Regions from separate parts of the Pseudomonas arsenicoxydans genome, predicted to be linked through region 2. Evidence: predicted binding sites of a transcription regulator. Region 2 holds the regulator's gene; the other holds the start of a gene.
The links. The regulator FliA, encoded in region 2, starts transcription of late flagellar genes. The targets are predictions, from matches to a motif close to CTAAAGTTTNNNNNNNNNNNGCCGNTAA.
Positions count from the first base shown of each region.

Region 1: a site for FliA is predicted at 5,138-5,165, ahead of motA (flagellar motor stator protein MotA). Genes of this name have one in related genera too.

Region 1 covers NZ_LT629705.1:484,308-495,967, forward strand. The annotation lists gene rsgA (small ribosomal subunit biogenesis GTPase RsgA) at 1-587, shown strand, start outside; gene BLQ41_RS02180 (TIR domain-containing protein) at 800-1,207, shown strand; gene BLQ41_RS02185 (caspase family protein) at 1,211-2,170, shown strand; gene BLQ41_RS02190 (toll/interleukin-1 receptor domain-containing protein) at 2,170-2,655, shown strand; gene motB (flagellar motor protein MotB) at 3,183-4,214, opposite strand; gene motA (flagellar motor stator protein MotA) at 4,218-5,069, opposite strand; gene BLQ41_RS02205 (HDOD domain-containing protein) at 5,236-6,774, shown strand; gene BLQ41_RS02210 (rhodanese-like domain-containing protein) at 6,818-7,633, shown strand; gene asd (archaetidylserine decarboxylase) at 7,652-8,512, shown strand; gene BLQ41_RS02220 (molecular chaperone) at 8,690-10,471, shown strand; gene serB (phosphoserine phosphatase SerB) at 10,564-11,660, opposite strand, start outside.
Region 2 covers NZ_LT629705.1:2,891,609-2,903,268, forward strand. The annotation lists gene flhA (flagellar biosynthesis protein FlhA) at 1-1,054, shown strand, start outside; gene flhF (flagellar biosynthesis protein FlhF) at 1,066-2,400, shown strand; gene fleN (flagellar synthesis regulator FleN) at 2,517-3,347, shown strand; gene fliA (RNA polymerase sigma factor FliA) at 3,344-4,084, shown strand; gene BLQ41_RS13455 (chemotaxis response regulator CheY) at 4,251-4,622, shown strand; gene BLQ41_RS13460 (protein phosphatase CheZ) at 4,646-5,434, shown strand; gene BLQ41_RS13465 (chemotaxis protein CheA) at 5,489-7,720, shown strand; gene BLQ41_RS13470 (protein-glutamate methylesterase/protein-glutamine glutaminase) at 7,770-8,915, shown strand; gene BLQ41_RS13475 (flagellar motor protein) at 8,915-9,655, shown strand; gene motD (flagellar motor protein MotD) at 9,671-10,561, shown strand; gene BLQ41_RS13485 (ParA family protein) at 10,605-11,393, shown strand; gene BLQ41_RS13490 (CheW domain-containing protein) at 11,395-11,660, shown strand, end outside.

The DNA of each region.
Region 1 (11,660 bases), 2.4 Mb from region 2:
TCGCTGCCGAGCACGCAGGGATTCGTCCGCTGCTGCTGCTCAACAAGTTCGACCTGATCGACGAGCAGAACGCCCCGGCGCTGAATGCCTTGCTGGCGGTTTACCGCACACTCGGTTACCCGGTGCTGGAAGTCTCGGCGCACCACGGCGACGGCATGGAGCAACTGCAGAAGCAACTGGACGGACGCATCAGCGTCTTCGTCGGCCAGTCTGGCGTCGGCAAGTCCTCCCTGGTCAACAGCCTGTTGCCGGAAGTCGAAGCCCGCGTCGGCCCGCTGTCCGAGCTGTCCGGCCAAGGCACCCACACCACCACCACCGCGCGGTTGTTCCACTTTCCCGGTGGCGGTGAGCTGATCGACTCCCCGGGTATCCGCGAATTCGGCTTGGGCCACGTGAGCCGCGCCGATGTCGAAGCCGGCTTCATCGAGTTCAACGACCTGATCGGCACCTGCCGCTTCCGCGACTGCAAGCACGATCGCGAACCGGGTTGCGCCCTGCTCAAGGCCCTCGAAGACGGTCGCGTACAGCAGCAACGGATGAACAGTTACCGCTCGATCATCGCCAGCCTGCCCGAAACCAGCTACTAAACAGACACGCCCACCACCCCGAGCCTTTCGGGGCGGTGGGTGGCTCGTCCGTCCTACAAAAAATTCTCGCGAATTAAACGTCAGACCTTTCTGTAAGGCCTCTTCGCGCCTATTTGCAGGACACTTCTCTTTAACCGCGCAGGCCTTGTTGCTGCCACTCAAGTGCATACATTCATGCCCTCTTCGCACTTTGGCGATACCGAGGGATAGCCATGCAGACCTACCATTTATTCATCAGCCATTCGTGGAATTACCCGCACGCCCACGACAATCTCGTGCGCTTGCTGAACGCGAAACCCGACTTCGCGTTCAAGAACTTTTCAGTGCCGCCGGACAACCCGATCGTTGGCGCAAAAACCGATGAAGAGCTGGAAGAAGCCATCGAAAACAAGATTCGAGCGTGCTCGGCAGTGCTGATCATGGCGGGGATGTATTCGACCTACAGCAAGTGGATCAACAAGGAGATCGAGATCGCCCGGCGCATGGGCAAGGTGATCATTGCGGTCAAACCGTTTGGTGCCGAGCGGATATCCACCGTGGTGCGCCGGGCGGCACATGCCGAATGCGCCTGGAACACCAACAGCATCATCAGTGCCATTCGCACTCACGCGGCGGGTTGAACCATGCGCAAGGGACTGTTCATTGGAATCAATCACTACCGCCATGTTTCACAACTCAGTGGCTGCAACAACGACGCGATGGCCATGGCCTCGGTGCTGGAACGGCATGCCAACGGGCGTCCCAACTTCAGCAGCAAGGTGCTTACCTCATCCGAGGAAAACCTGACCCACGCCACGTTGAAGCAGCATATCCAGAGCCTGTTTTCAGGTGATTGCGATGTCGCGCTGCTGTACTTCGCCGGCCACGGCCAGTTCGATACCAGCATCGACGAGGGCCTGCTGATCCCGCAGGACTTCGGTCAGGGCGTCGAAGGCATTCGCATCAGTGACATCCTGAACTGGGCGGACAACGCCACCCACATCAAGAACAAAATCATCATCCTTGATTGCTGTCAGGCCGGTGCGGCAGCTGCCATGCGCGGGTTGCGGGGCGGCAGTAGCGTAATCGGCGAAGGCATGACCATCCTCACCGCCTGCAAGAAAGAACAGGTTGCCCTGGAAGGTGGCGGTCACGGCGTCTTTACCGGTCTGTTGCTCCAGGCGCTGCATGGTGGAGCCGCCAATGTACTGGGCAAGGTGACGCCCGGCAGTGTGTATTCGTTCGTCGATAACGCGCTGGGTGCATGGGAACAACGGCCCGTGTTCAAAACCAACGTCTCGCAGTTCGTCCCTTTGCGCGAAGTCACGCCACTGATTGCCGAAGAGACCCTGCGCAAGCTCAAGGACTGGTTCCCGGAACCGAGCCATGTCTTTGCGCTCGATCCCAGCTACGAACCCACCGAAACATCGTTCGACCCGGACCACGGCGAAGTCTTCGCTCAACTGCAAAAGTGCAATCGCCACAGCCTGATCGAACCGGTGGACGCCGAGCACATGTACTACGCCGCCCTCAACTCCACAGGCTGTCGCCTTACGGCCCTCGGCGCCTATTACCGCGAACTCGCGATCAAGGGACATTTCTGATGCCAGTGTTTATCAGCTATCGCCATACCGACCGGCCACATGCTATCGCCATCAGCTCCCGCCTGATTCAGGCCAACATCAAGACCTACTTCGACGTGCTGGATCCGGAATCACAAACCACTGACGACATTACCGGGGTCATCACCCGGAACATCACAGCGTGCACGCATCTGATAGCGGTGGTCTCGGACAAGACCGCACTGTCTTGGTGGGTGCCCTTTGAAATCGGTGAAGCGACGATCAGTAACCGAAGGATCTGCTCATTCAAGACAGAGCCGACGACACTGCCGCTGTACCTCGATAAATGGCCAAAGCTCAGCACCGACAAGGATCTGGAGTTTTTCATTGATGCCTATCGAGAAGAAGTGGCGACCAAGCGTTCAATGTCGCTGGATTCGATCAACGAGTCCCTATACGGCACCTACAGTCGCAATGCCGAACTGTTCCACGACCATCTCAAGAACCGCATCAAGCGCGGTTTCTGAGTGCCTGATTCTGAAATAGGAGTGAACCTGATTCAGGACGAGACAGCAGGTACAAAAAAGCCGACATTTCTGTCGGCTTGATTGTTGTTGATCGTTCCCATGCTCCGCGTGGGAACGATCAGTAATCAATACGCGCAAGCGTTGAGCAAACAGGCCGGCCGGCAGGCCGCCTCGTTTGCTTTGGCGGTGCACGCCCCCTCGAGAGGCCGAGCGCAGGTTCTGCGCAGTGGGCAACCCGGCATGGATGCCGGGTTAGCCGCCCCCGGCCATGGATGGCCGATGGCGGCGGGCCCACGGAGCAGGACCGGAGCGAGGGCATGCCGAGCCTAAGCGAGGCACCGAACGTCAGGGGCAAAAGCGCTTGGTTACTTGGCGCTTCTCCAAGTGACCCGCCGTCAGGGCGGAACCCTAAGCCGCCGTAACCGCAGAAACGGATATGCCCCCAATCCCACCCCAACCCCAACCCCAACCCCAAGATCGGAAGTGCACAAAAAAGCCGACATCTCTGTCGGCTTTTTTGTTGTGGATCACTGCTTTGGCGAATCAGCCGGTTTGGCCGGTGCACCCGGTTTCGGCGCCGCATCCTCGAACAGGTTCAAGCGTTCACGCAGTTCGTGGGCCGGTACCGGTTGCTGGTCCGGCGGTAATGCATTTGGATCGACCGGTGTGGCAGGAGCTTCACCTGGCGCGGGCGCGGAAGCCGGAACGGGACCTTGTGCGCCTTCGATGGCCTCCTGGGCCTTCTTCGTCAGCACGACGATGTCGATACGACGGTTGACCGGGTTGAACGGATTCTTGCGATCGAACAATGACGACGACGCATAACCCACGACCCGGGCAACCTGCGAATCCGGATAGCTACCGGCAATCAGCGCACGGCGAGCGGCGTTGGCACGGTTGGCCGACAGCTCCCAGTTACCGAAGTCACCGGTGCCGGTGTAAGGCTTGGCATCGGTGTGGCCGCTGATGCTGATCTTGTTCGGCACCGCTTTGATGGTGTCGGCCATGGCCAGCAGGATGTCTTCGAAATACGGTTTCAGGCGAGCCGAGCCTGAGTCAAACATCGGACGGTTTTCGGCGTCCATGATCTGGATGCGCAAACCGTTCGGTGTGATTTCGAACAGGATCTGGTCCTTGAATTTTTGCAGCTGCGGATTTTCATCGACCTTGTTCTGCAATTCTTGCAGCAACAGTTCGAGGCGCTCCTTCTCCACCTGCTCGGCCATGCCTTCGACCTGATCGGTGTCGACGGTCACCTTGTCTGGCTGCGGCTGAGATTTCACCTCGGGGTTGAGGGTGTTCTCCGGCGCCAGGGTCGGCGTGCCGCCCAAATCGATGATGTATGGCGTGCCGCTTTCGCTGAAGCCGACCGGGTCCTTGAAGTAACCGGCGATGGCGATCTTCTGTTCCGGCGTTGCGGTGGACAGCAGCCACAGCACCAGGAAGAACGCCATCATCGCCGTCGCGAAGTCCGCGAAGGCGATTTTCCAGGCGCCCCCGTGATGCCCGCCGGCGATGCGCTTGACGCGCTTGATGATTATCGGCTGGTTATTTTCCATGGCTTAACGACCGCGGACCGCTTGTTCCAGCTCAGCGAAGCTAGGACGGTGCGCCGGGTACAGAACCTTACGACCGAACTCTACCGCCAGCGATGGCGGCATGCCGGAAGCCGAAGCCACCAGCGAAGCCTTGATGGCTTCGTAGACGTTGAGTTCTTCCTTGGCATCGTGGGCCAGGGAATGGGCCAGCGGACCGAAGAAACCGTACGCCGCGAGAATACCGAAGAAGGTACCGACCAGGGCCGCACCCACGTGCAGGCCGATGGATTTCTGATCGCCTTCACCCAGGGAAGCCATGGTCACCACGATACCGAGTACCGCCGCGACGATACCGAAACCAGGCATGGCGTCGGCAATACCGTTCACCGCGTGGGACGGGTGCTCAAGGTCTTCCTTGAGGCTGTAAAGCTCCATGTCGAACAGGCCTTCAAGCTCATGGGGAGCCATGTTGCCGGAGGACATGATGCGCAGGTAATCGCAGATGAAGGCGGTCATGCGTTCGTCTTTGAGCACAGTCGGGTACTTGGCGAAGATCGGGCTCGCTGCGGCGTCTTCAATGTCGCCTTCGATGGCCATCATGCCTTCGCGGCGGCTCTTGTTGAGGATCTCGTAGATCAGGCCCAGCACTTCCAGGTAGAACGTGTGGTTGAACCGCGAACTGAACATGCCCAAGGATTTCTTGAGCACGTGCATGGTCATGTAACCGGGGTTGGCCTGCAGAAATGCGCCCAGCGCCGCACCACCGATAATCATCACCTCGAAAGGCTGAATAAGGGCGGCAATCTTGCCGTGTGAAAGCACGTATCCGCCGAGCACGCTCGCGAATACGACGATGATGCCGATAATTTTAGCCATAGGTAGGAGAGCACTTACTGAGTCGGGTTCAAGGTCATATTCGGAAGTTAAAAAATCTCTTCTTCTACTTATCGGCAAAACTGCGCCAGACTATAGCCAGTTCAGGCGAAAAGCCAATTTGGCCCGTTCCGGGCATAGGTAATGCAGACGATGATCGCGTCCAACCATGGCTAACGAAACGAACGTTCCAACTCCAAAACCGACCACTCTCGAAGGCTGGGTCAAGCTTCTCGATGGCGTGCGCCTGCCGGTTCCGCAAGACAGTCATGACCGAGTCTGCAAAGCCATCGTCAACAGTCGAAGCTCTTTGCGTGATATCGCCGAACTGATCCAGGAAAGCCCGGCACTGGCCTTGAGTGTGATTCGCGAAACCAACCGCCACACCCACGGCAGCATGACCGAGCCTGCTGAAAACCTTGAGGTGGCGATCAATCGCCTCGGTTTGAAACGCACCGAAGAATTGCTCGCCCGACTTCCCGCCGAACCCTTGTCACAGATACCGGTTGCGCTGCGTCAGCTTCAATTGATCAGTCAGCACGCGACCCAACAGGCCAACGGTTTTTTCGCCAGTCGCCTGGCTCGTTTGTGGCAGGACATCCACTGGGGCAGCCTGCTGTTTCTTTCACCGCTGTGGCCGATGGCGCTGACTCATCCACAATTGCTTGAAGAGTGGGAGTTGCGGGTCATTCATAAAGGCGAGTCGGCTCGCATCGTCGAAAAGCAATTGTTCGGCGTGCGCCTTCTGGATATCTGTCTGGCACTGGTGGATATCTGGCGCCTGCCGATCTGGATTCAGCAAGGCTATCGACTGCTGCTGAACGAGCAGCGCGAACTGGTCAAAGTGCTGCGCATCGCCCGGGATGTCGACCATCCGTTGCGCCAGCAAAACCGCCTCGATGACGATCCAACCTTGCGCCGGTGGCTCAATCAGCCCGCCAATACTGTGTTGCTGGCCAATGGTCTGGCGCTGTCGGCGCAACACGCCTGGGACAGTCCGCATTGTGAACGCTGGCAGTACCTGACCAGCCTTTATCTGCAAATGCCGATGAGCGAAGTTCAGCAGCAATTGCACCAACAGGCGGTAAACAGCGCGCACCAGCACGCCATGCCGGACCTCTGGCACCCCGCCGTCTCGCTAATATGGCCCACGGGCATTAACCGTATTCACGCCGGTTTGCTGCCAGCCCCGGCGCCCACCGCCGAAGACTTGGCGAACTGGCGCAAGCAATGCGCCGAACTGCTGGTCGAGCCGAGCCGTTTCACCAACGCCATGCACTTGACCACCTCGGCCCGAGACGCACTGGTCGCGTGCGGCATGCGGCGGGTCATGATTTTGATGGCCGACCGTACGCACTCCAGTTTGCGCGCGCATCAAACGGCCGGGCTGACGAAGGAAGCGGCAGGCCTGAACTTTGTGGTCAGCCAGAGCACCGTGCTGCAACGCTTGCTCTCGCAACAGGCCCAAGTGCGCCTGACACCGGCCAACAACGCGCAGTTTTCAGCTTTATTACCCGTCAGCCTGCGCGCGCAGTTTCGCGGTGAACACTTGCTGCTGCGCTCATTGGTCAACAATGGTCGAGTGATCATGGTCGTTGTTGCCGATCAGGGCGGCGGGCCGTTCTCGGAGATCACTGTGCAAGCCTTCGGCAAAACCGCGCAGTGCATCGAAAAGGCCCTGCACAGCTTTAGCCACCGCGGCCAATAAGGCTGCGTTACAATCCTTTCCCTTTGTGCTCTGGAGACCTCACATGTCTGACTTCTCTGGCTTGGCGCTGGTCATCGAGCCGAGCGACTTGCTCCCTCGCCTTGAGTCCCGCGAACTGATTCTGGTGGACCTGACCAGCAGCGCCCGTTATGCCGCAGGGCATATTCCTGGTGCGCGCTTTGTCGACCCCAAACGTACGCAACTCGGCCAGGCGCCCGCGCCGGGGCTGATGCCGCCGCAAGCGGCCCTCGAAGCGTTGTTCGGCGAGTTGGGACACAACCCCGACGCCGTCTACGTAGTGTATGACGACGAAGGCGGCGGCTGGGCCGGGCGCTTCATCTGGCTGCTGGATGTCATCGGCCATAAAAAATACCACTACATCGACGGTGGCCTGACGGCCTGGCTGGCAGACGGCATGCCCATGTCAATCCAGATCCCGCCATCTGTGGGAGGCCCGGTTGCGCTGACCCTGCACGACGAACCCACTGCCACCCGTGAATACCTGCAAAGCCGTCTCGGTGCCGCCGACCTGGCCATCTGGGACGCGCGCGGCCCGCTGGAGTACTCCGGCGAAAAAGTGCTGGCGGCCAAGGCCGGACACATTCCCGGCGCGGTGAATTTCGAATGGACGGCCGGCATGGATCAGGCGCGCAACCTGCGCATCCGGCAGGACATGCCGCAGATCCTGGAACAACTCGGCATCACCAAAGACAAAGAAGTGATTACCCACTGCCAGACTCACCACCGCTCTGGCTTCACCTATCTAGTGGCCAAATCCCTCGGTTATCCGCGGGTCAAAGGCTACGCCGGCTCTTGGGGCGAATGGGGCAACCACCCTGATACGCCCGTAGAAATTTAAGGTTTTTAAGGACAGTTAATGAATAAGCGTTTGTTTATCCTCAGCCAATACCTGCTGCCTCATCACCTGCTGTCACGACTGGCCGGCTGCATTGCCGAATGCCGCGTACGCTGGTTCAAGAACGCCTTTACCGCCTGGTTCGCCAAGCGTTATCAGGTGGACATGTCCCAGGCGCTGGTTGAGGACCTGACTGCTTACGAGCACTTCAATGCGTTCTTCACCCGCGCACTGAAAGACGGCGCTCGCCCGCTGGACGAAACCCCAGGCGCCATTCTCAGCCCGGCCGACGGCGCGGTCAGCCAGCTTGGCCCGATCGAACACGGTCGCGTGTTTCAGGCCAAGGGCCACAGCTTCAGTGTCCTGGAATTGCTTGGCGGCGATGCGGCGAATGCTGCTCCGTTCATGGGCGGTGATTTCGCGACGATCTACCTGTCACCGAAAGACTACCACCGCGTGCACATGCCACTGGCCGGCACCCTGCGCGAAATGGTCTACATCCCGGGGCGGATTTTCTCGGTCAACCAGACCACCGCTGAAAACGTACCGGAGCTGTTCGCCCGCAACGAACGCGTGGCGTGCATTTTCGACACCGAGCGCGGGCCGATGGCCGTGGTGCTGGTGGGCGCGATGATCGTGGCCTCGATTGAAACCGTTTGGGCCGGGCTGGTGACGCCGCCTAAGCGGGAACTGAAAACCTTCCGTTACGACGAAGCCGCTCGCGCGCCAATCCATCTGGAAAAAGGTGCAGAACTGGGTCGCTTCAAACTGGGTTCGACGGCTGTCGTGCTGTTCGGGCCGGACCAGGTGAAATGGGCTGAAGGTCTCGGCGCCTTGTCGCCGGTTCAAATGGGCCAGGCGCTGGGTCTGCCAAAGGCCTGACCGGGCTGATCCGCCCCGCCGAATGAGTTCGACGGGGCGGAAATTGCTGTAGCACCGTCGCTCGATTTGTCCAGGAAAGCCCGAACGGCATGCGCCTGACAGACAAACAGTCGAGGTCCATAACTGCTACAGTCACGTCATTCACTGCCCATTTCCCGGTTGGAGTTTTTCCACGGCATGAATGAGACCAGCCCCCATCTGTTGTTACGTGTCCCGATCCCGACGCAACTGCGTCTGTCGTTCTGCGAACCCACGCCGCGCGACCTCAAGCGCTGGATCGCCGACCTGCCCAAAGCCAACATCGGCGAAACCGCTCGCCTGCTCTATCAGGGCCTGAGCGAACTCAACCAGCTGCTCACCCCCAGCGACAATCGCCTGCAACTGCTCGAACTGCTGCGACCCGAGGTGTATTTCGTCTGCAAACACCTGGAACGGCATTTTCTGCATCAAGCCATTGTGCTCGACGAGCGCTCGCGCAAGATCGCCAACCTCTGCCAAGCGCTGCAAAATCACTTGGCGACCGGCTACAAACAGATCGTCGTGCGTATCACACCGCGTTTCAGCAAAGACCGGGCGCCATTGCTGGCACAGGCGCTACAGCGGGCGATCCATTGCCTCAATGGCCCCCTGATCCGTGCGACGCAACTCTACTGCCCGGTGCCGGAAGGCCTGTGGCTGGAGCTGCACCAGCTGTATCGGATTGCCTGCGCGCACAAACTCCAGCACTTGAGCCTGCGTGATGAACTGGCCAGCCAGACGCGAACCCTGAGCATCGAACAGACTTACGTGGTCGCCCTGTTGCTGGGCGCCGCACGCTGCAACCAACTGCGCCAGAACCAGATCGCCCGGCTCGCCGAGGTACTGGAGCCTTGGAGCCAATGGATCAAGCTGCAGCCGTCCAACCCCGTAGTAGGGCTGTTTGCCGTCGCACCGGACCTCGACATCGGGCCGCGCTATCGCTCCAAGTTCAGGGCCGAGCAGCAGGACAGTTTGCTGGGGGTTGATCCTCAGCCCCTGGTCGCCGCCATCGAAGCGCATCTGCAGGGCAATAACAGTGGCTCTACACCGCTGCCGGTACCCGCCGGCTTGACCCTGGATACGCTGCAACACCTGCACGCCGCCTGGGGACAGGCGGCCGAGCGCAGCTTTCAACGTACCGTCGGCCAAGGCACTCTGACCCTGTGCGTGGGCATGAGCGCGCTGCACTTTTACCTGGGCGGGCAACGCTCATTCAGCGACATTCTGAAAAACCCCGGCACCCGGCTCGCGAAATTCTCGGCACTGCCCCTGACAGGCCAGGGAAAGGACCAATGGAGCCAGGCGTTCGATGCTGCGCCCAACGCCAGCGCCGATGCCCTGCTGCCTTATGAAGAGATTGAATACCCGCAATTGCAGAACGATGACGGCAAGGACGCCGCCGACAGCAATCGGCATTTTCCGACCTACGTCCTGCCAATCATCAATCACAGCCCCGGTGGATATTGCCTGGCGTGGCCCGGCGCAGTGCCCGCCGAGCTACAGGCTGGCGAGATGGTCGGGATTGAGGACTCCGTCAATAAAGGCTGGAGCATTGCAGTAGTACGCTGGATTCGCCAGGTGCGTGGCGGCGGCACGCAGATGGGCATCGAACAGGTTGCGCCTTACGCCGAGCCGTGCGGCTTGCAACTGGTGCGCTCGCGGGATGATCACAGCCAATACCTGCGCGGCCTGTTGCTGCCCGAGATCAGCGCCATCGACCTGCCCGCCACCCTGCTAGCACCGCGCCTGCCATTCCAGGAGGGCAACAAAGTGCTGATCAACACCAACGGCCAGGAGCGCCGGGCCGGGCTCGATCGGCGGGTGGCGAGTACCAACAGTTTCAATCAATTTGCTTATCGTTCGCTGGAAGCGAGCAGAAACGACAACGCCGCTGAAAGCGGCGTTGAGGAGGAGTTTGATTCGTTGTGGAAGTCGCTTTGATCCCGAAAGCAAAAGATCGCAGCCTCGTTTCACTCGACAGCTCCTACAGAGAATTGCGTGAACTGTAGGAGCTGCGATCTTTTGATCTTTAATCAGAGCTGCCCGTCACGATCCCGGAAACCCAACAGGTACAACACCCCATCCAGCCCGAGGGTGGAAATCGCCTGTTTCGCCGACTGTTTCACCAGCGGCTTGGCGCGGAACGCCACACCCAGACCGGCAATCGCCAGCATCGGCAAATCGTTGGCACCGTCACCGACCGCGATGGTCTGCTCCAGGCGCAAACCTTCCTTATGCGCCAGCTCACGCAGCAGATCAGCCTTGCGCTGCGCATCGACAATCGGCTCGACTGCCACGCCGGTGACCTTGCCGTCGACCACTTCCAGTTCGTTGGCAAACACGTAATCGATACCCAGCTTTGCCTGCAATTGCTTGGCGAAGTAGGTGAAGCCGCCTGACAGGATTGCGGTCTTGTAGCCCAGACGCTTGAGCTCGGCGAACAGTGTTTCGGCGCCTTCGGTCAGGCGCAGGGATGCGCCGATCGAGTCCAGCACGCTGACGTCCAGCCCCTTGAGCAAGGCCAGGCGCTCCTTGAAGCTGGCGCGAAAATCCAGCTCGCCGGCCATCGCGCGTTCAGTGATTTCAGACACCTGATCGCCCACGCCGGCGGCCTTGGCCAGTTCGTCGATGACTTCGGCCTCGATCAGCGTCGAGTCCATGTCAAACACCGCCAGACGGCGGTTACGGCGAAACAGCGAATCTTCCTGGAAGGCGATGTCGACGTTCAGTTCCTGCGCGACACTGAGGAATTCAGCCCGCAGTGCCTGCGGATCAGCCGCCTCGCCACGCACGGAAAACTCGATGCAGCCCTTGCCCTTGTCGGCCGGGGTGTCCAGCGGCATGCGACCGGACAGGCGGTCGATATGATCGATGTTCAGACCATATTTGGCGGTGATCGAACTCACGGCCTGCAATTGACCGGCGGTCACTTTGCGGGTCAACAGGGTCACGATGTGGCGCTTTTTGCCTTGATTGCCGACCCACTGCTGGTAATCCTCTTCGGATACCGGGGTGAATCGGACTTGTTGATCAAGCTCGTATCCCTTGAACAGGATGTCCTTGAGCACTGACTTGCCTTGCTCGGTACCAGGAATTTCAACCAGGATGCCGAACGACAGAGTGTCGTGGA
Region 2 (11,660 bases):
GGAACTTGGCTGGGACGACGTGACGCCGATCGACATGATCGGGCTGGAAGTCGGCTATCGCCTGATCCCGCTGGTGGATCGCAATCAGGGTGGTCAGTTGCTGGCGCGGATCAAGGGCGTGCGCAAGAAGCTCTCCCAGGACCTGGGCTTCCTGATGCCGACTGTGCACATCCGTGACAACCTCGACCTCGCGCCGAGTGCCTATCGCCTCACGTTGATGGGGGTGATCCTGGCGGAAGCGGAGATTTACCCGGATCGCGAACTGGCGATCAACCCGGGGCAGGTCTACGGCACGCTCAATGGCATAACCGCCAAAGATCCGGCTTTTGGTCTGGAGGCGGTCTGGATCGAAATCAGCCAGCGCGCCCAGGCACAATCGCTCGGTTACACCGTAGTCGATGCCAGCACGGTCGTGGCGACCCACTTGAACCAGATTCTGTACAAGCACTCCAGCGAACTGATTGGTCACGAAGAAGTCCAGCAACTCATGCAATTGCTGGCCAAAAGCTCACCCAAGCTGGCCGAAGAGCTGGTGCCGGGTGTGGTCTCGCTGTCGCAACTGCTCAAGGTGTTGCAGGCGTTGTTGGCCGAACAAGTGCCGGTGCGCGACATTCGCAGCATCGCCGAGGCCATCGCCAACAATGCGGCCAAGAGTCAAGATACCGCCGCGCTGGTCGCCGCGGTGCGCGTCGGCGTTTCCCGTGCAATCGTCCAAAGCATTGTGGGGACTGACTCCGAGCTGCCAGTTATCACTCTTGAGCCAAGGTTGGAACAGATATTGCTCAATAGTCTTCAGAAGGCAGGACAAGGCTCGGAAGAGGGCGTTCTGTTGGAGCCAAGCATGGCTGAGAAGCTGCAACGCTCGTTGATCGAAGCGGCGCAGCGTCAAGAAATGCAAGGTCAGCCGGTGATTCTGCTGGTGGCCGGTCCGGTTCGCGCGATGCTCTCGCGATTCGGCCGACTGGCAGTCCCGGGTTTGCATGTGTTGGCTTACCAGGAAATTCCTGACAACAAGCAAGTGACCATCGTTGCGACAGTAGGGCCCAACGGCTGAGGTAGTGGTTTATGCAAGTTAAGCGTTTTTTCGCCGCCGATATGCGTCAGGCCATGAAACTGGTTCGTGATGAGCTGGGCGCTGATGCCGCGATTATCGGCAATCGCCGGATCGCTGGCGGTGTCGAACTGACGGCTGCCCTCGATTACAAATTGTCGGCGCTGGCCCCGCGCGTTCCGAACATGGAACTCGAGGATGAGCTGCGCAAGACCCAGTCGCGGATCGTTACCGCCCAGGCCGAATTGAGCCTGCGTGGCGAAGGCGAGACCGACGGCGACAAAACCACCAATCGGCAGTTGTTCGCCGGCCTGCCATTGACCGCCGCCGAACCGCTGATCGAACCTACTTACACCCAGCCCCGTCGTGCTGCGCCGGCCCCTGCGCCAGCGGCAGGTGGCGTTGACCCACGGGCGTTCGACTCGATGCGTTTCGAGCTCAACAGCCTGCGCGAACTGATGGAAGTACAACTCGGCTCCCTGGCCTGGAATCAGCTGCAAGGCAGCCGCCCGGCCCAGGCCAACCTCTGGCGTCGCCTGCAACGCATCGGCTTGTCCGGCCCGTTGTCGCGCGATCTGCTGGCAATGATTACCGATATTGAAGAGCCTCGTCAGGCCTGGCGCATGCTGCTGGCGCACCTGGCGCGGATGATCGCCACACCTGAAGTCGAGCCTCTGGAAGAGGGCGGCGTGATTGCCATGGTCGGCCCCGCCGGCATGGGCAAGACCACCACCCTGGCCAAGCTCGCGGCCCGTTATGTGCTCAAGTACGGCGCGCAAAACATCGCGCTGGTGAGCATGGACAGCTACCGTATCGGTGCTCAGGAACAACTCAAGACGCTGGGCCGGATCCTCAATGTGTCGGTAACGCACGTTGATCCGGGCCAGTCGCTGGTCCAGGCACTGGAACCATTGCTGCGCAAACGCGTGGTGCTGATCGATACCGCCGGCCTGCAGGCCAGCGATCCGGCACTGCGCATGCAGCTGGAAAGCCTGGCCGGACGTGGCATCAAATCAAAAAATTACCTGGTGTTGGCAACCACCAGCCAGAAACAGGTTCTAACGGCCGCTTATCATAGTTACAAGCGCTGCGGGCTCGCTGGCTGCATCCTGACTAAACTGGATGAAACGGCAAGTCTGGGAGAGGTGTTAAGCCTGGCAATCAGTCATGAATTGCCGGTGGCCTACCTGACGGATGGCCCGCGGATTCCGGATGATTTGCATCTGCCGCGTCGTCATCAGTTGGTCAGTCGCGCCGTTAGCGTGCAAATGCAGGAAGAACCCAGCGAAGAAGCCATGGCTGACATGTTCGCTGATATTTACCACAGTCCGACCAAGCAGGTTGGCTGAGGTAGTAATGAACAGTTTTCGTACCTACATCGATGGTCTGCCATGCATTGTTCCGTTTGAGAACGCGCAGCCAGTAATGTGGCCTCCGTCTATGCAAGACAAGGTAAAGAAATAACATGGGCAGCATGCATCCCGTACAGGTGATCGCGGTGACCGGCGGCAAGGGTGGCGTCGGCAAGACTAACGTGTCAGTGAATTTGTCACTGGCCCTGGCTGAGCTCGGCCGTCGCGTCATGCTGTTGGACGCCGACCTGGGGTTGGCGAACGTCGACGTCCTCCTGGGACTGACACCCAAACGTACCCTGGCCGACGTCATCGAAGGCCGCTGTGAGCTGCGCGACGTTCTGTTGCAAGGCCCCGGCGGAATCCGCATCGTCCCGGCCGCGTCCGGCACCCAGAGCATGGTTCATCTGAGCCCGGCTCAACACGCCGGCCTGATCCAGGCCTTCAGCGATATCGGCGACAACCTCGACGTCCTGGTGATCGATACGGCTGCAGGTATTGGTGACTCGGTAGTCAGTTTTGTTCGCGCAGCGCAAGAAGTCTTGCTGGTGGTATGCGACGAGCCGACCTCGATCACAGACGCCTACGCACTGATCAAGTTGCTGAACCGCGATTACGGCATGAACCGCTTCCGCGTGCTGGCCAACATGGCACAAAGCCCGCAGGAAGGTCGCAACCTGTTCGCCAAGTTGACCAAGGTCACGGACCGCTTCCTCGACGTCGCCCTACAATACGTTGGCGCTGTGCCTTACGACGAAAGCGTATGCAAGGCTGTGCAGAAGCAACGCGCCGTCTATGAAGCCTTCCCGCGCTCCAAATGCGCCCTGGCGTTCAAGGCGATTGCGCAGAAGGTCGATACCTGGCCGTTGCCTGCCAACCCGCGTGGGCACCTGGAGTTTTTCGTTGAGCGTCTCGTGCAACAGACCGCAGGACCCGTCCTATGACAGCCAGTGGCTACAACCTCTACAAGAAGTCGGCACGTGACGCGCAGTACGAGCTGATCGAGCGTTACGCGCCACTGGTCAAACGCATTGCTTACCACCTGCTGGCACGTCTGCCAGCCAGTGTTCAGGTTGAAGATCTGATCCAGGCCGGAATGATCGGCCTGCTTGAAGTGTCGACCAAATATGACGCCAGCAAGGGCGCGAGTTTCGAGACGTACGCGGGCATTCGAATCCGCGGCGCGATGCTCGATGAAGTTCGCAAAGGGGACTGGGCGCCACGTTCGGTCCACCGCAATACCCGCATGGTCAGTGACGCAATTCGCTCGATTGAAGCTAAAACCGGTCGTGACGCTAAAGATCACGAGGTTGCGGCCGAACTCCAATTGAGTCTCGACGATTATTACGGGATTTTGAACGACACCTTGGGCAGCCGCCTCTTCAGTTTCGACGACCTGTTACAGGACGGTGAACACGAAGGGCTGCATGAGGACGGCGCCAGTGCTCATCTGGAACCGTCACGCGATCTGGAAGATGAACGCTTCCAGGCGGCGCTGGCGGACGCGATTGCCAATTTGCCGGAGCGTGAGCGACTGGTGTTGGCGCTGTACTACGACGAAGAGCTGAACCTCAAGGAAATCGGTGAGGTCCTTGGGGTCAGCGAATCCCGGGTCAGCCAGTTACACAGCCAGTGCGCGGCCCGCTTGCGGGGGCGTTTGGGGGAGTGGCGAGCGCGCTGAAGGCAGTGTGGGGACACTGCGAGCGGGACCGGTGCGGGATTTACTGCACCGGTCGCGATCTGTTGTGCTCCAGACAGTCATCGAGTGCATTGCCGGATTGATTGAAATGGCGTGTCCAGGTGCTGGGCGCGTTTAAGACTGCTTGGAGGTCGAATTGGACAAGAACATGAAAATCCTCATCGTTGATGACTTCTCAACGATGCGGCGGATCATAAAAAACCTGTTGCGTGACCTTGGGTTCACCAACACGGTCGAGGCTGACGATGGCACTACCGCCATTCCGGTTCTCAACAGCGGCAGCATCGACTTTCTGGTAACGGACTGGAACATGCCTGGCATGACCGGCATCGATCTGCTGCGCCACGTGCGCGCCGATGAAAAGCTCAAGCACCTGCCAGTGCTGATGGTCACCGCTGAAGCCAAGCGCGAGCAGATCATCGAAGCGGCCCAGGCCGGTGTAAACGGCTATGTGGTCAAACCCTTCACGGCCCAGGCGTTGAAAGACAAAATCGAAAAGATTTTCGAACGCATCGGTTGAGACACTGCGTCACCGGGGGAGCTATGGACAATAACGAATCTTCACAGGGCGATTTTGAATCGACCCTGAAAAAACACGCGGTCGAATTGGTCAACAGCCTTGAAAAGGGCAAGTTCGGCGATGCTGTGCAACTGATCCATGAGCTCAATCAGACCCGTGACCGCGGCCTGTATCAGGAGGTGGGCAAGCTCACTCGCGAGCTGCATAGCGCGATCGTCAATTTCCAGATTGACCCGAACATGCCGCAAGCCGAGGAAGTGTCCCAGATCACCGATGCCACCGAGCGTCTGGGGTATGTGGTCAAGCTGACCGAGGCCGCTGCCAACCGCACCATGGACTTGGTGGAAAACGCCACGCCGCTGGTCAACGGCCTGAGCAATGAAGCTCAGGCGTTGAGCACGGATTGGGGACGGTTCATGCGTCGTGAAGTCGGGGCTGAAGAGTTCCGCGAGTTGGCGCGGCGGGTCGACGGTTTCCTGACACGCAGCAGCGAAGACAATCGCGTGGTGTCAAGCAACCTCAACGACATCCTACTGGCTCAGGATTACCAGGACCTCACCGGTCAGGTGATCAAGCGCGTGACCCAATTGGTCACCGAAGTTGAAAGCAACCTGCTCAAGCTCGTGCTCATGGCCAGCCAGGTAGACCGCTTTGCGGGTATTGAACATGACCGTGAAGCGATGCTGGCTGAAAAAGATCCACAAAAACATCTCTCTCAGGGTGAAGGTCCGCAGATTCATGCCGATAAAAGAGAAGACGTTGTGTCCGGTCAGGACGATGTGGACGATTTGTTATCCAGCCTAGGATTTTAGAGTTTTAGATTCTAGGTTTTTTAGGTTTTTAGACCTTTAGGAGCACCCCCCTTAATGAGCTTCGGCGCCGATGAAGAGATCCTTCAGGATTTCCTGGTTGAGGCCGGCGAGATTCTAGAGCAACTGTCCGAACAGCTGGTCGAGCTTGAAAGCCGACCGGATGATGCGGATCTGCTCAATGCAATTTTTCGCGGTTTTCACACTGTAAAAGGGGGCGCCGGCTTCCTCCAGCTCAACGAGCTGGTGGAGTGCTGTCACATCGCCGAGAACGTGTTCGACATCCTGCGCAAGGGTGAGCGTCGCGTCGACTCGGAACTGATGGACGTGGTTCTCGAAGCGCTGGATGCGGTGAACGGCATGTTCACCGAAGTCCGCGAACGCAGCCCGATCACGGCTGCGACTCCAGAATTGCTTGCGGCACTGGCCCGCCTGGCCGAGCCGCAAATCGCTGATGAAGCAGCGCCGGTGGCTGAAGTGGTCCAGGCTCCGGCCGCTGAAGAGTCGGGCGACATCACCGATAACGAATTTGAACAACTGCTGGACTCGCTGAACGCCGTCAAGGCTCAGGCTGAAGCGCCGGCGGCTGCGCCTGTGCAATCGGCACAAGCGGCGGCAAGTGACGAAATCACCGATGCCGAGTTCGAGTCGTTGCTCGATCAACTGCACGGCAAAGGCCAGTTCGCTGTCGATGCGGTGGCAGCGCCTGCGCCTGCGGCACCGGCTGCCCCGAAAGCGGCAGGCGACAGCTCCGACATCACCGACGACGAATTCGAGGCATTGCTCGACCAGTTGCACGGCAAGGGCAACTTCGCCGTTGATGCGCTGGAATCGGCCATTGCTTCCGTACCCGCTCCGGCTGCGCCGACCGCTAAAGCGGCCGGCGGTGATCTGATCTCCGATCACGAGTTCGAATCACTGCTCGACGAATTGCATGGCAAAGGCAAGTTCACCGAAGTAGGCACCGGCACCGTGGTGACCGCTCCTGCTGCCAAGGCACCTGCTGCTGCACCGAAACCAGAACCTAAAGCTGAAGCGCCGAAACCGGCTGCCGCCGCTGCACCGGCACCGGCTCGCGCCGCGCCGTCCGCGCCGCCACCGGAAAAACCGGCCAGTGAAGCCGAGACCACTGTGCGGGTTGATACCGCGCGTCTCGACGAAATCATGAACATGGTGGGCGAACTGGTATTGGTGCGTAACCGCTTGGTCCGTCTGGGCCTCAACAGCGGCGACGAAGCCATGTCCAAGGCCGTGTCGAACCTCGACGTGGTCACCGCCGATCTGCAGACCGCGGTGATGAAGACCCGGATGCAACCGATCAAGAAGGTCTTCGGACGCTTCCCGCGTCTGGTTCGCGATCTGGCTCGCCAGCTCAAGAAAGAGATCATCCTGGAGCTGGTCGGCGAAGAAACCGACCTCGACAAGAACCTTGTGGAGGCCCTGGCCGACCCGCTGGTCCACTTGGTGCGCAACGCGGTCGACCACGGCATCGAGTCGCCGGAAGAGCGCGAAGCCTCGGGCAAGTCCCGCGGCGGCAAAGTGATCCTCGCGGCCGAACAGGAAGGCGACCACATCCTGCTGTCGATCTCCGATGACGGCAAAGGCATGGACCCGAACGTCCTGCGTTCCATCGCGGTAAAGCGCGGTGTGATGGACAAGGACGCGGCCGATCGCTTGAGCGACACCGAGTGCTACAACCTGATTTTCGCACCCGGGTTCTCGACCAAGACCGAGATCTCCGACGTGTCGGGTCGTGGCGTGGGCATGGACGTGGTGAAAACCAAGATTTCCCAGCTCAACGGTTCGATCAACATCTACTCGACCAAGGGCCAGGGCTCGAAGATCGTCATCAAGGTCCCGTTGACCCTGGCGATCATGCCGACGCTGATGGTCATGCTCGGCAACCAGGCGTTTGCGTTCCCACTGGTGAACGTCAACGAGATTTTCCACCTCGACCTCTCGACCACCAACGTGGTGGACGGCCAGGAAGTGGTGATTGTGCGGGACAAGGCGCTGCCGTTGTTCTACCTCAAGCGCTGGCTGGTCAGCTCCGCCGCTCACGAAGAGCAGCGTGAAGGCCATGTGGTGATCCTTTCGGTGGGCACTCAGCGGATCGGCTTCGTCGTCGATCAACTGGTGGGCCAGGAAGAAGTGGTCATCAAGCCATTGGGCAAAATGCTCCAGGGAACCCCGGGCATGTCGGGCGCCACCATCACGGGTGACGGTCGCATCGCGTTGATTCTCGATGTTCCGAGCATGCTCAAGCGTTACGCCACGCGGCGTATTTGATTCTGGTGGAGCGGGGCGACCAAGCCTCGCTCCATCTAACGGAGTGTTTATGGCAGTCAAAGTCCTGGTGGTGGACGATTCGGGGTTTTTCCGCCGCCGCGTCTCGGAAATTCTTTCAGCGGATCCGAATATCCAGGTCGTCGGTACGGCGACCAACGGAAAAGAGGCGATCGATCAAGCGCTGGCCCTCAAGCCAGACGTGATCACCATGGACTACGAGATGCCGATGATGGACGGCATCACAGCGGTGCGGCACATCATGCAGCGCTGCCCGACCCCGGTGTTGATGTTCTCCTCGCTGACCCACGAAGGCGCTCGCGTTACCCTCGATGCGCTGGACGCCGGTGCAGTGGATTTCCTGCCGAAGAATTTCGAAGACATCTCCCGTAACCCGGAGAAGGTCAAGCAACTGCTGTGCGAGAAGATTCTCAGCATCTCGCGCAGTAATCGTCGTGCCAACACCTACAGTGCGCCGGCCCCGGTCGCCGCGCCAACCCCTGCGCCTTCAAGCGTCAGCAGCTACGGCAGCAGCGTGCCTGCGCGTCCGGCAGCGGCACCGATTCCGGCGCGTAGCTACGCCCCGACATCGTCCTCGACATCGACGGGCCCGTCCTCGCCAGCGCCGAAACGCAAAGCCTACAAGCTGGTGGCCATCGGCACGTCCACGGGCGGTCCGGTTGCCTTGCAGCGGGTGTTGACCCAGCTACCGGCCAATTTCCCGGCTCCGATCGTGCTAATCCAGCACATGCCGGCCGCCTTCACCAAGGCGTTCGCCGAGCGTCTGGACAAGCTGTGTCGCATCAGCGTCAAGGAAGCCGAGGATGGAGACATTCTGCGTCCGGGCCTGGCGCTGCTGGCACCGGGTGGCAAGCAAATGATGATCGACGGCCGTGGCGCGGTGAAAATCCTGCCGGGCGACGAGCGTCTGAATTACAAACCTTGCGTGGACATCACCTTCGGTTCGGCAGCCAAGTCCTACGGCGACAAAGTTCTGGCGGTCGTACTGACCGGCATGGGCGCAGATGGTCGTGAAGGTGCGCGTCTGCTCAAGCAGGGTGGCAGTGCGATCTGGGCTCAGGATGAGGCGAGCTGCGTGATCTATGGCATGCCGATGGCCATCGTCAAAGCCGACCTCGCTGACGCGATCTACAGCCTGGACGATATTGGCAGGCATCTGGCCGAGGCGTGCATCTGATGGATGTTTTAAGCCTTATCGGGATCATCATGGCGTTCGTCGCCATCGTTGGCGGCAACTACCTGGAAGGCGGTCACCTCGGGGCGCTGGCCAACGGCCCGGCCGCGCTGATCGTCATCGGCGGGACCATTGGCGCAGCGTTGTTGCAATCGCCGATGAGCGCTTTCAAACGCGCCATGCAAATCCTTGGCTGGATTCTGTTTCCGCCTCGTGTCGATCTGGCCGGTGGGGTTGATCGCGTAGTGAACTGGAGCCTGACGGCTCGCAAGGAAGGTTTGCTCGGTCTGGAAGGCGTGGCCGATGCCGAACCCGACAGCTACTCGCGCAAAGGCCTGCAACTGTTGGTGGATGGCGCGGAGCCGGAAGCGATTCGCAGCATTCTGGAAGTGGATTTCTACACCCAGGAAAGCCGCGACATCGAGGCCGCCAAAGTCTTTGAAAGCATGGGCGGCTACGCGCCGACCATCGGCATCATCGGTGCGGTGATGGGCCTGATTCATGTCATGGGCAACCTGGGCGATCCTTCGCAACTGGGCAGCGGCATTGCCGTGGCCTTCGTCGCGACCATCTACGGCGTGGCCAGTGCCAACCTGGTGTTGCTGCCGGTTGCCGCCAAGCTCAAGTCCGTCGCGTTGCGCCAGTCGCGTTATCGCGAAATGTTGCTGGAAGGGATCCTGTCGATCGCCGAAGGTGAAAACCCTCGCTCTATTGAGTTGAAGCTTCAGGGCTTCATGGATTGATGGGGGATATGGATCATGGCGCGTCGTCGGCAACCTGAAGAACATGTAAACCATGAGCGCTGGCTGGTTTCCTACGCCGACTTCATCACGTTGCTGTTCGCGTTCTTCGTGGTTATGTACTCGATTTCGTCGATCAACGAAGGCAAGTACAAGGTCATTTCCGAAGCGTTGATCGGGGTCTTTACCGACTCCGACCGCGCCCTCAAGCCGATTCCGATCGGTGAAGAGCGACCGCAGACGGTGACCCCGGCCAAACCGCTGGTCAAAGACGCCGAGCAGGTTGACGCAGGTATAGCCGGAGCCAGCGATCCGCTGAAAAGCATCGCCGATGACATCAGCGCGGCGTTCGGTGACTTGATCAAGTCCAACCAGATGACCGTGCGCGGCAACGAGTTGTGGGTTGAGATCGAACTGAACTCCAGCCTGTTGTTCGGCAGTGGCGACGCCATGCCCAGCGACATGGCGTTCAACATCATCGACAAGGTCGCGCATATTCTGAAGCCGTTCGACAACCCGATTCACGTCGAAGGCTTTACCGACGATCAGCCGATCCGTACCGCGCAATACCCGACCAACTGGGAGCTTTCCTCGGCCCGTTCGGCGAGCATCGTGCGCATGCTGGCCATGCAGGGCGTCAACCCGGGTCGCCTGGCGTCAGTGGGTTACGGCGAATTCCAGCCGGTGGCCAATAACGCCACCGCCGAGGGCCGGGCACGCAACCGTCGCGTTGTGCTGGTCGTGTCGCGAAATCTCGATGTACGCCGCAGCCTCACGGGCACCGGAACCGCTAATGCAAAACCGGACGCCGCGTTGAAGCGTGCTGGCACACAAACTGCACCGACCCCGGTCAAGTCGCCGGGACGAGAGAGCGCCGTCAATTCTCCGTCACCTGCATTAACACGTTGAGCTATTTCTCGGTCGACCTTGTCGACCGGGAGGAACAATCCGAATGAGAGTCTGGGCCGTTGCCAATCAAAAGGGTGGTGTTGGTAAAACCACTTCCTCTATCGCTTTAGCCGGGTTACTGGCGGAGGCGGGCAAGCGCGTGGTCGTGGTCGATCTCGATCCGCACGGCTCGATGACCAGCTACTTCGGATACGACCCCGACACTCTGGAACACAGCAGCTACGACCTGTTCCTGCACAAGGGCAGCGTGCCGCAAGGCTTGCCCGGTCAATTGCTGCTGCCGACCAGTCATGAACACATTTCGCTGTTGCCATCGAGCACCGCGCTGGCCACGCTTGAACGTCAGTCGCCGGGCCAGAGCGGCTTGGGCCTGGTGATCGCCAAGAGCCTGGCGCAGCTGTGGCAGGACTTCGATTACGCCGTCATCGACAGCCCACCGTTACTTGGTGTGCTGATGGTCAATGCGTTGGCGGCGAGCCAGCAATTAGTGATCCCGGTACAGACCGAGCACCTGGCCGTCAAAGGCCTGGAACGCATGGTCAACACGCTTGCGATGATCAACCGCTCACGCAAAGTGGCGTTGCCGTTCACCATCATTCCGACCCTGTTCGACCGCCGCACCCAGGCTTCCCTCGGGACGCTTCGCGTGCTGCGCGACAAATATCCGGAAGAAATCTGGCAAGGCTATATCCCGGTCGATACCCGTCTGCGTGACGCAAGCCGGGCGGGGCTGACGCCTTCGCAATTCGATGGCAAGAGCCGTGGCGTTCTCGCGTATCGCGCATTGCTCAAGCATTTGCTGGCCGCACAACTTGTCCCGCAGGTGGCGTGAGATGAATCGCCCGGTGAAAATCACGTCGCGTCCGCAACTCGCGCTCCAGTCTTACCTGGACAGCTTGCTGATGGAGGCGACCGAAGAATTGCCGTTGGAAGTCGAAGCAGTTGCTCAAGTCATCGAGGTCGTTGAAACGGTCGAGGTCGAAGCGGCGCTGGACGAGTTCCAGGCGGCGGTGCTCGAAGAGCAGGCCCGCGATGCGCACCAGCCTGCTGTCGTCACGGCCCCGGTTGCCCCTGTCGTTGAGACAGCGCCGGTCGCGGT